DNA from 3 places in the Streptomyces litchfieldiae genome. Region 1 is predicted to be linked to each of the others. Evidence: predicted binding sites of a transcription regulator. Region 1 holds the regulator's gene; each other region holds the start of a gene.
What was found. The regulator HrcA, encoded in region 1, represses chaperone genes, less so after heat shock. The targets are predictions, from matches to a motif close to TTNGCACTCNGNNNNNCNGAGTGCNAA.
Positions count from the first base shown of each region.

Region 2: groL (chaperonin GroEL) is a predicted target of HrcA. The motif match lies at 1,593-1,619, and genes of this name have one in related genera.
Region 3: groES (co-chaperone GroES) is a predicted target of HrcA. The motif match lies at 1,256-1,282, and genes of this name have one in related genera.

Region 1 is NZ_JAVREL010000013.1:192,116-195,387, reverse strand. Features, by position in the region: gene RM590_RS22200 (MBL fold metallo-hydrolase) at 1-529, opposite strand, end outside; gene hrcA (heat-inducible transcriptional repressor HrcA) at 682-1,698, shown strand; gene dnaJ (molecular chaperone DnaJ) at 1,699-2,832, shown strand; gene RM590_RS22185 (16S rRNA (uracil(1498)-N(3))-methyltransferase) at 2,872-3,272, shown strand, end outside.
Region 2 is NZ_JAVREL010000005.1:248,854-252,125, forward strand. Features, by position in the region: gene groL (chaperonin GroEL) at 1-1,431, opposite strand, end outside; gene RM590_RS11850 (cold-shock protein) at 1,717-1,920, opposite strand; gene RM590_RS11855 (MoaD/ThiS family protein) at 2,355-2,630, opposite strand; gene thrC (threonine synthase) at 2,627-3,272, opposite strand, start outside.
Region 3 is NZ_JAVREL010000018.1:110,924-114,195, forward strand. Features, by position in the region: gene RM590_RS26635 (class I SAM-dependent methyltransferase) at 1-79, opposite strand, end outside; gene RM590_RS26640 (polysaccharide deacetylase family protein) at 186-1,157, shown strand; gene groES (co-chaperone GroES) at 1,432-1,740, shown strand; gene groL (chaperonin GroEL) at 1,834-3,272, shown strand, end outside.

The DNA of each region.
Region 1 (3,272 bases):
CCTCGACCAGGTCCCCGCAGAACATCACCGGGACCGGACCCGGGACCAGCACGGCGACATCGTGCCCCGAGTGCGCCGCGCCCAGGCCGATGAGAACGGCCCGCCGCCCGCCGCCCAGGTCCACGTCCAGCGTTCCCCCGGCCGGCACCTCGTGCCAGGACTCCGGCAGGGCGGCGGCGTCCGCCGACCCGCTCTCCAGCCCGTACCGCTCGGCGTCCCGGCCCACCTCCGCGCGGCCCCCGGCCGCCAGGAACCCGGCCAGCCCCTCGCCGCCGTACGCCTCCGCGTCCGGCAAGGCGGCCAGGCCCAGCACATGGTCGAAGTGCGGGTGCGTGATCACCACCCGGGTCACCGGCCGGCCGAGGAGCCCGGCCAGCTCCCGCGCGGCCTCCCCACCGGCCGACCGGGACGGCCCGGCGTCCACCAGCAGCACCCCGTCGGGCCCGGCGACCGCCCCCAGCGTCTCGTCCCAGCCGGGCAGCCGCCGGCGGACCGTTCCGGGGCCCAGCTCCTCCCAAGCACTTGCCATGCCGTGACCTTAGCGGCGGTGGGTAGGTTCTCTCCGGCCGCTCGTTCCCTGGTCGTACTACCCGGCCGTACACTGGAGCAGGGCTTGGCACTCGCCAGGAAGGAGTGCCAGGGCGGCAGCCAGGTAGGACAGCCGGACGGGAGGTGTGCGACATGCTCAGTGAGCGCAGGCTGGAAGTGTTGCGAGCCATCGTCCAGGACTATGTCGGCACCGAGGAGCCGGTCGGCTCCAAGGCGCTGACCGAGCGGCACAACCTCCAGGTGTCGCCGGCCACCGTGCGCAACGACATGGCCGCGCTGGAGGAGGAGGGGTACATCGCCCAGCCGCACACCAGCGCCGGGCGGGTGCCGACCGACAAGGGCTACCGGCTCTTCGTCGACAAGCTCGCCGATGTCAAGCCGCTGTCGGCCCCCGAGCGCCGTGCCATTCAGAACTTCCTGGACGGCGCCGTCGACCTCGACGACGTCGTGGGCCGCACGGTCCGCCTGCTCGCCCAGCTCACGCGGCAGGTCGCCGTTGTGCAGTACCCCTCGCTCAGCCGCTCCACCGTCCGGCACGTCGAGCTGCTGTCGCTGGCCCCGGCCCGGCTGATGCTCGTGCTGATCACGGACACTGGGCGTGTCGAGCAGCGCGTCGTCGACTGCCCGGCGCCGTTCGGCGAGACCTCGCTCGCCGACCTGCGCGCCCGGCTCAACAGCCGCATCGTCGGCCAGCGCTTCTCCGAGGTGCCCGGCCTGGTGGCGGACCTCCCGGAGTCGTTCGACCTGGAGGAGCGGGGCACCGTCTCGACGGTGCTGTCCACGCTCCTGGAGACCCTGGTCGAGGAGACCGAGGAGCGGCTGATGATCGGCGGCACCGCGAATCTCACGCGTTTCGGACAGGACTTCCCCCTCACCATCCGCCCGGTGCTGGAGGCGCTGGAGGAGCAGGTGGTGCTGCTCAAGCTGCTGGGGGAGGCCAAGGACTCGGGCATGACCGTGCGCATCGGTCATGAGAACGCTCACGAGGGCCTGACATCCACATCGGTCGTCTCCGTCGGCTACGGTTCAGGAGACGAGGCGGTCGCGAAGCTCGGCGTGGTCGGACCGACCCGCATGGACTACCCCGGAACGATGGGAGCGGTGCGCGCAGTGGCACGGTACGTCGGACAGATCCTCGCGGAGAACTAAGTGGCGGCGGACTACTACGCGATCCTTGGCGTGCAGCGCGATGCCTCGCAGGAGGAGATCAAGAAGGCCTTTCGCAGGCTGGCGCGCGAGCTGCACCCGGACGTGAACCCGGACCCGAAGACCCAGGAGCGGTTCAAGGAGATCAACACCGCCTACGAGGTGCTCTCCGACCCGCAGAAGAAGCAGATGTACGACTTGGGCGGCGACCCGATGGGCGGCGCCTCGGCGGGCCCGGGCGCCGGCTTCGGCGCCGGCTTCGGGAACTTCTCGGACATCATGGACGCCTTCTTCGGGACCGCCTCGCAGCGCGGCCCGAAGTCGCGCACGCGGCGCGGCCAGGACGCCATGATCCGCCTGGAGATCGACCTCAACGAGGCCGCGTTCGGCACCACCAAGGAGATCCAGGTCGACACCGCCACCGTCTGCACCACGTGCAACGGCGAGGGCGCGGCCCCCGGCACCTCCGCGCAGACCTGTGACATGTGCCGCGGCCGCGGCGAGGTCTCCCAGGTCACGCGCTCGTTCCTGGGTCAGGTCATGACCTCCCGGCCCTGCCCGCAGTGCCAGGGCTTCGGCACCGTGGTGCCGACCCCGTGCCCGGAGTGCGCGGGCGACGGCCGGGTCCGCACCCGGCGCACGCTGACGGTGAAGATCCCCGCCGGCGTGGACAACGGCACCCGGATCCAGCTCGCCGGCGAGGGCGAGGTCGGCCCCGGCGGCGGCCCGGCCGGCGACCTCTACGTGGAGATCCGCGAGCAGCCGCACCCGGTGTTCCAGCGCCGCGGGGACGACCTGCACTGCACGGTCACCATCCCCATGACGGCCGCCGCGCTCGGCACCAAGGTGCCGCTGGAGACGCTGGACGGCATGGAGGAGGTCGACATCCGGCCCGGCACCCAGTCCGGCCAGTCGATCCCCCTGCATGGCCGCGGCGTCTCGCACCTGCGCAGCAACGGCCGGGGCGACCTCGTCGTGCACGTCGAGGTGCAGACCCCGCAGAAGCTGGACCCGGAGCAGGAGGAGCTGCTGCGCCGCCTGTCGGAGCTGCGCGGCGAGGAGCGGCCGATGGGCCAGTTCCAGCCGGGGCAGCAGGGGCTGTTCTCCCGCCTGAAGGACGCCTTCAACGGCCGTTAGAACGAGCGCAGCGAGCGGAACGAGCGGAACGACATCACCATGGCCACCGCGCCTGTCTTCGTGTGCGAGTCGCTGACGGGCGCGCGGCCCGGCACCACCCTGCGGCTGACCGGCCCCGAGGGGCGGCACGCCGTCTCGGTGCGCCGGCTGCGGGTGGGCGAGGCGCTGGTCCTCACCGATGGCGAGGGCGTCGGCGCGGCCGGCACCGTGGCGGCCGTCGAGGGCAGGGACACGCTGGACGTCACCGTCGCCGAGGTCTGGGAGGAGCCGTGGCCGCGGCCCCGGCTGACCGTGGTGCAGGCGTTGCCCAAGGGGGACCGCGGCGAGCTGGCCGTGGAGACCATGACCGAGACCGGCGTGGACGCCATCGTCCCCTGGACGGCGGCCCGTTGCGTCACCCAGTGGCGCGGCGAGCGCGGCGCCAAGTCCCTCGCCAAGTG
Region 2 (3,272 bases), on a different contig from region 1:
GGCGTTCAGGCCGTGACCCGGGGTGAGGTTCCGCACCTTCTCGACCACGACGCCGCCCTCGAGGCCGGCGTTGACCGCGATCTGCTTCAGCGGGGCCTCCAGGGCCAGCCGCACCGCGGCGGCACCCGTGGCCTCGTCGCCCTCCAGCTCCAGCTTGTCGAAGACGCTGGACGCCTGGAGCAGGGCCACGCCACCACCGGCGACGATGCCCTCCTCGACGGCGGCCTTGGCGTTGCGCACCGCGTCCTCGATGCGGTGCTTGCGCTCCTTCAGCTCCACCTCGGTGGCGGCACCGGCCTTGATGACGGCCACGCCGCCGGCCAGCTTCGCGAGGCGCTCCTGGAGCTTCTCGCGGTCGTAGTCCGAGTCGGAGGCCTCGATCTCGGCGCGGATCTGGTTGACCCGGCCCTGGACCTGGTCGCTGTCGCCCGCACCGTCGACGATGGTCGTCTCGTCCTTGGTGATGACGACCTTGCGGGCCCGGCCCAGCAGGTCGAGGGTCGCGTTCTCCAGCTTGAGGCCGACCTCCTCGGAGATGACCTGGCCGCCGGTGAGGATCGCGATGTCACCCAGCATCGCCTTGCGGCGGTCGCCGAAGCCCGGGGCCTTGACGGCGACGGACTTGAAGGTGCCACGGATCTTGTTGACGACGAGGGTGGACAGCGCCTCGCCCTCCACGTCCTCGGCGATGATCAGCAGCGGCTTGCCCGACTGCATGACCTTCTCCAGCAGCGGAAGGAGGTCCTTCACGTTGCTGACCTTGGAGTTGACGATGAGGATGTACGGGTCCTCGAGCTCGGCCTCCATGCGCTCCATGTCGGTCGCGAAGTACGCCGAGATGTAGCCCTTGTCGAAGCGCATGCCCTCGGTGAGCTCCAGCTCCAGCCCGAAGGTCTGCGACTCCTCGACGGTGATGACGCCTTCCTTGCCGACCTTGTCCATGGCCTCGGCGATCAGCTCGCCGATCTGGGTGTCACCGGCGGAGATGGAGGCGGTGGAGGCGATCTGCTCCTTGGTCTCGACCTCCTTGGCCTGGTTCAGCAGGGCCTCGGAGACCTTCTCGACCGCGGCCTCGATGCCCCGCTTGAGGGCCATCGGGTTGGCGCCGGCGGCCACGTTGCGCAGGCCCTCGCGGACCAGCGCCTGCGCCAGCACGGTCGCCGTGGTCGTGCCGTCACCGGCCACGTCGTCCGTCTTCTTGGCTACTTCCTTGACGAGCTCGGCGCCGATCTTCTCGTAGGAGTCCTCGAGCTCGATCTCCTTGGCGATCGACACACCGTCGTTGGTGATCGTGGGGGCGCCCCACTTCTTCTCCAGCACGACATTCCGGCCCTTGGGGCCGAGCGTGACCTTGACGGCGTCAGCGAGCTGGTTCATCCCGCGCTCAAGGCCGCGCCGCGCCTCCTCGTTGAACGCGATGATCTTGGCCATGTGAAGTGGTCCTCCCAGGACTGGGGTGGATTGCTCCGGACCGCGCTGGCGCCCGCGACGGACGGCCCCGGGACCCGGCGGCTCCTTGCTCCGCCGGCCTCGTGACCTCACCGAACCGGTCCTTGCTGTCACTCTCACCTTCAGAGTGCTAACGCCCATGATTAGCACTCTGGCCATGAGAGTGCAAGCAGACAGGGGCGGCGCCGGCGCGGAACCGGGCACGCGTCAGGGCTCGCACCCGGCTGGGTGCGAGCCCTGTTCGGAGGTCGCGGTGCGGTCGGCGATTCAGGCGCTCACTCGGACCATGTCGGCCTGTGGACCCTTCTGTCCCTGCGAGATCTCGAACTCGACCCGCTGTCCCTCTTCCAGAGTGCGGTAGCCGTCCATCTGAATCGCGCTGTAGTGGACGAACACGTCCGCACCACCGTCTACCGCGATGAAGCCGTAGCCCTTCTCCGCGTTGAACCACTTGACGGTGCCCTGAGCCATTCCTAACTCCCCATTTTGCTGGCCCTTTCACGAGACCGCACTTCGCGGACCCGGGTCAGACCTCTCAGACCCCACCCCCGGGCGGTCGGGGGGTGTGCGCCGGAACGCGTCGACCGCCGCTGAATGTATCTGGACGGACGCCCAGTGCAACAGGCCATTCGGCAGAGAATTCTTGACGGATCAGAACGGGCAAATACCGCACAAGAGTAGAAAGTTGAATGTTTCTCCGCACCCCAAAAGTGCCAACCCGACAATTGGTGCACCGATTCGGCGCATATTCTTGGCGGCAAGTGTCGTGAATTCACATGCGGAGCACACTGCTGAACGCCGGGGAAACGCTCATGCTGAAGGGGACACGCTCACTCTAGCGCCCGGGAACGCGCGGCCGCCCCGAACCCGAGAAGGCGCGGGGCGGTCGTAACGGAAACGGAATGTCAGCCTCCGGCGACCGCCGGGATGATCGAGACGCCGGCGCCGTCGGGCGTCGCAGTGCCCAGCCCATCGGCGAAACGGACGTCGTCGTCGTTCACGTAAACGTTCACGAAACGGCGCAGCCTGCCCTCGTCGTCCAGCACCCGCGCGGAGATGCCCTGGTGGTTCCGCTCCAGGTCGGCCAGCACCTCGGCGAGCGTCCCGCCCTCGGCGGAGACCTCGGCCTGACCGCCGGTGTAGGTACGGAGGATGGTCGGGATTCGGACAGTAACGCTCATGATGCGAGGCCAGCCTCTCGGAACGAGTCCAGGTTCGGACGGATGATCGCGGACGGACCGGTGGTCGGTTCCACCGCGTCCAGGGTCTTGAGGCCGTCGCCGGTGTTCAGGACGACCGTGGTCAGCGTGGGGTCGAGCACGCCGGCCTCGATCAGCTTGCGGGTCACCCCCACGGTCACCCCGCCCGCGGTCTCGGCGAAGATCCCCTCGGTGCGGGCGAGCAGCTTGATGGCGTCCACGACCTGCTCGTCCGACACGTCCTCGACCGCGCCGCCGGTGCGCCGCGCGATGTCCAGCACATAGGGGCCGTCGGCCGGGTTCCCGATGGCCAGCGACTTGGCGATGGTCTCGGGGCGCACCGGCCGGACCACGTCGTGGCCGGCCTTGTACGCCTGCGCCACGGGCGAGCAGCCGGTCGCCTGGGCGCCGAAGATCTTGTAGGGGCGGTCCTCGACCAGACCGGTCGCGATCAGCTCCTTCAGCCCCTTGTCGATCTTGGTGAGCTGGGAGCCGGAGGCGATCGGGACGACGAGCTGGTCCGGCAGCCGCCAGCCGAGCTGCTCGCAGATCTCGTAGGCCAGCGTCTTGGAGCCCTCCGCGTAGTACGGGCGGAGGTTCACGTTGACGAAGCCCCAGCCCTCC
Region 3 (3,272 bases), on a different contig from region 1:
GCTCGGCCAGCAGCCGGCGGCCCGGCTCGGTCAGCAGGGCGCGGAAGGCGTCGAGGTCGGTTGCGGCCACACGGGTCATTCTCCCCGCCGGTCCGGAACGGCGCGCGGGAGTTCGGGGCAGGGGAGTGCCACCATTCCGAGCCATGGGGATTATCGGACAAGTAGTACAAAAAGACTGCCGGTTCATGAGGAGGGTGCGGCGGTGCACCGCGCTCGGCGGCGCGACGATGCTCGCCCTCGTCTGCTCGGGCGCCGGGCTCCCCCCGCACCTCCTGCCTGGCGGCGCCCGGAGCCCGGGGACGCCGGTCACCGCGGACGCCAACCCGCCCGGCACCGGCGACAGCGCGCTCCTCGCCTCCGTCGGCTTCCTCGGCGCACCGCGGCACGGCCAGGCGCGGGCCGTCGCGGAGGCGCGGGCCGCCTACGCCGAGCGCCTGGAGAAGGCCGAGGCGCGCCGCGTCGCCGCGGCCAAACGGTGGGGCCTGCGCCGCGTTCCGCTGCGCGCGCCCGCGCCGCCGGAGAAGAAGCCGAAGCTGACCACCGAGCCGGGCCACATCTCCGGGGCCGGGCTGCCGCCCGTCATCGTCTCGGTGCCCACCGACAAGAAGGTCGTCTTCCTCACGATCGACGACGGCTCGGAGAAGGACCCCCGGATGCTGGAGATGCTGCGCGAACTCGACGTGCCCTACAGCAGCTTCCTCGCCGACTACGTCGCCCGCGACGACTACGGCTACTTCCGCAAGGCCCACCGCTACGGCTCCGCCATTCAGAACCACTCGGTCAACCACCGGGAGATGCCGAAGCTCACCTACGCCCAGCAGCGCACCGAGATCTGCCGCCAGCAGGACACGCTGGAGAAGGAGATCGGCGAGCGGCCGGAGATGTTCCGGCCCCCCTACGGCGCCTACGACCGCGATACGCTGCGCGCGGCGGCCTCCTGCGGCGTGCGCGTGGTGCCGCTGTGGGCCGAGGAGGCGTTCCCGGACCGGATCGCGTACGGGCGCGCCGACCGGAAGTTCCACCCCGGCGACATCATCCTCACCCACTTCCGGGGCAAGGAGGAGTGGGACGGTGACATGATCGGCATGCTGCGCCGGGTGCTCAACACCGTTACCGAACAGGGGTTCGCCATCGCTCGCCTGGAGGATTACGTGTGAACTCGCGCCCGTGAGCCCCGGAGTGGGCAACGTGCCCTGGGCGGGGGCGCGTTCCCGCCGGCTCGCGCGTTCCCCCGGCTCCGGCGCGCGGCGGGCGACTGGCACTCTAGTTGACTGAGTGCTAAGCGCCGCATAGTGTCGATGTTGGCACTCTCCATGGACGAGTGCCAACCATCGCGCGACAGGCGGATCCGGCACCCGCGACGACGGGTCCACCACGTCGCCATCCAGCCATTGAAAACCCCGTGAGATCTCCGAAGGGGGAGGTCGGATCGTGACGACCGTCAGCTCCAAGGTTGCCATCAAGCCGCTCGAGGACCGCATCGTGATCCAGCCGCTGGAGGCCGAGCAGACCACGGCCTCCGGACTGGTCATTCCGGACACCGCCAAGGAGAAGCCCCAGGAGGGCACCGTCCTGGCCGTGGGCCCGGGCCGCTTCGAGGACGGCAACCGCCTGCCGCTCGACGTCAAGGTCGGCGACATCGTGCTGTACAGCAAGTACGGCGGCACCGAGGTCAAGTACAACAACGAGGAGTACCTCGTCCTCTCCGCCCGCGACGTGCTGGCGATCATCGAGAAGTGATCGCACCGCGCCCCGGGCCCCGCGACTGATCCGAGATCGGCGGGCGCCCGGGGCGCGGTTTCGTCTCCGAAGAACACAAGGACATCCACACCCATGGCGAAGATCCTGAAATTCGACGAGGACGCCCGCCGCGCCCTCGAACGCGGCGTCAACCAGCTCGCCGACGCGGTCAAGGTGACCATCGGTCCCAAGGGCCGGAACGTCGTCATCGACAAGAAGTTCGGCGCGCCCACCATCACCAACGACGGCGTCACCATCGCCCGCGAGGTCGAGGCGGAGGACCCGTACGAGAACCTGGGCGCCCAGCTCGTGAAGGAGGTGGCGACCAAGACCAACGACATCGCCGGTGACGGCACCACCACCGCCACCGTGCTGGCCCAGGCCCTCGTCCGCGAGGGGCTGCGCAACGTCGCCGCCGGTGCTTCGCCGTCCGGGCTGAAGCGGGGCATCGACGCCGCGGTCGAGGCCGTCGCCGAAGACCTGCGCGCCAGCGCCCGGCCGATCGACTCCAAGGAGGACATCGCCGCGGTCGCCGCCCTGTCCGCCCAGGACAAGCAGGTCGGCGAGCTGATCGCGGAGGCCATGGACAAGGTCGGCAAGGACGGTGTGATCACCGTCGAGGAGTCCCAGACCTTCGGCCTGGAGCTGGACTTCACCGAGGGCATGGCGTTCGACAAGGGCTACCTGTCGCACTACATGGTCACGGACCAGGAGCGCATGGAGGCCGTCCTCGACGACCCCTACATCCTGATCCACCAGGGCAAGATCTCCTCCATCCAGGACCTGCTCCCGCTGCTGGAGAAGATCATGCAGTCCGGCGGCTCCCGCCCGCTGCTGATCATCGCCGAGGACGTCGAGGGCGAGGCGCTGTCCACCCTCGTCGTCAACAAGATCCGCGGCACGTTCAACTCGGTGGCCGTCAAGGCCCCCGGCTTCGGCGACCGCCGCAAGGCGATGCTCGGCGACATGGCCACCCTCACCGGCGGCACCGTGATCTCCGAGGAGGTCGGCCTCAAGCTCGACCAGGTCGGCCTGGACGTGCTGGGCACCGCCCGCCGCGTGACGGTCACCAAGGACGACACCACCATCGTCGACGGCGCCGGCCAGTCGGCCGACATCGAGGCCCGGGTCGCCCAGATCCGCGCCGAGATCGAGACCACCGACTCCGACTGGGACCGCGAGAAGCTCCAGGAGCGGCTGGCCAAGCTGGCCGGCGGCGTGTGCGTCATCCGCGTCGGCGCCGCCACCGAGGTGGAGCTGAAGGAGAAGAAGCACCGTCTGGAGGACGCCATCTCGGCCACCCGCGCGGCGGTCGAGGAGGGCATCGTCCCCGGCGGCGGCGCCTCCCTGGTCCACTCCTCCAAGGTGCTGGCCGACGACCTCGGCAAGACCGGCGACGAGGCCACCGGCGTGGCGATCGTCCGCCGCGCCGCCGTCGAGCCGCTGCGCTGGATCGCGGAGAACGCCGGCCTGGAGGGGTACGTGATCACCTCCAAGGTGGCCGAGCTCGACAAGGGCCAGGGCTTCAACGC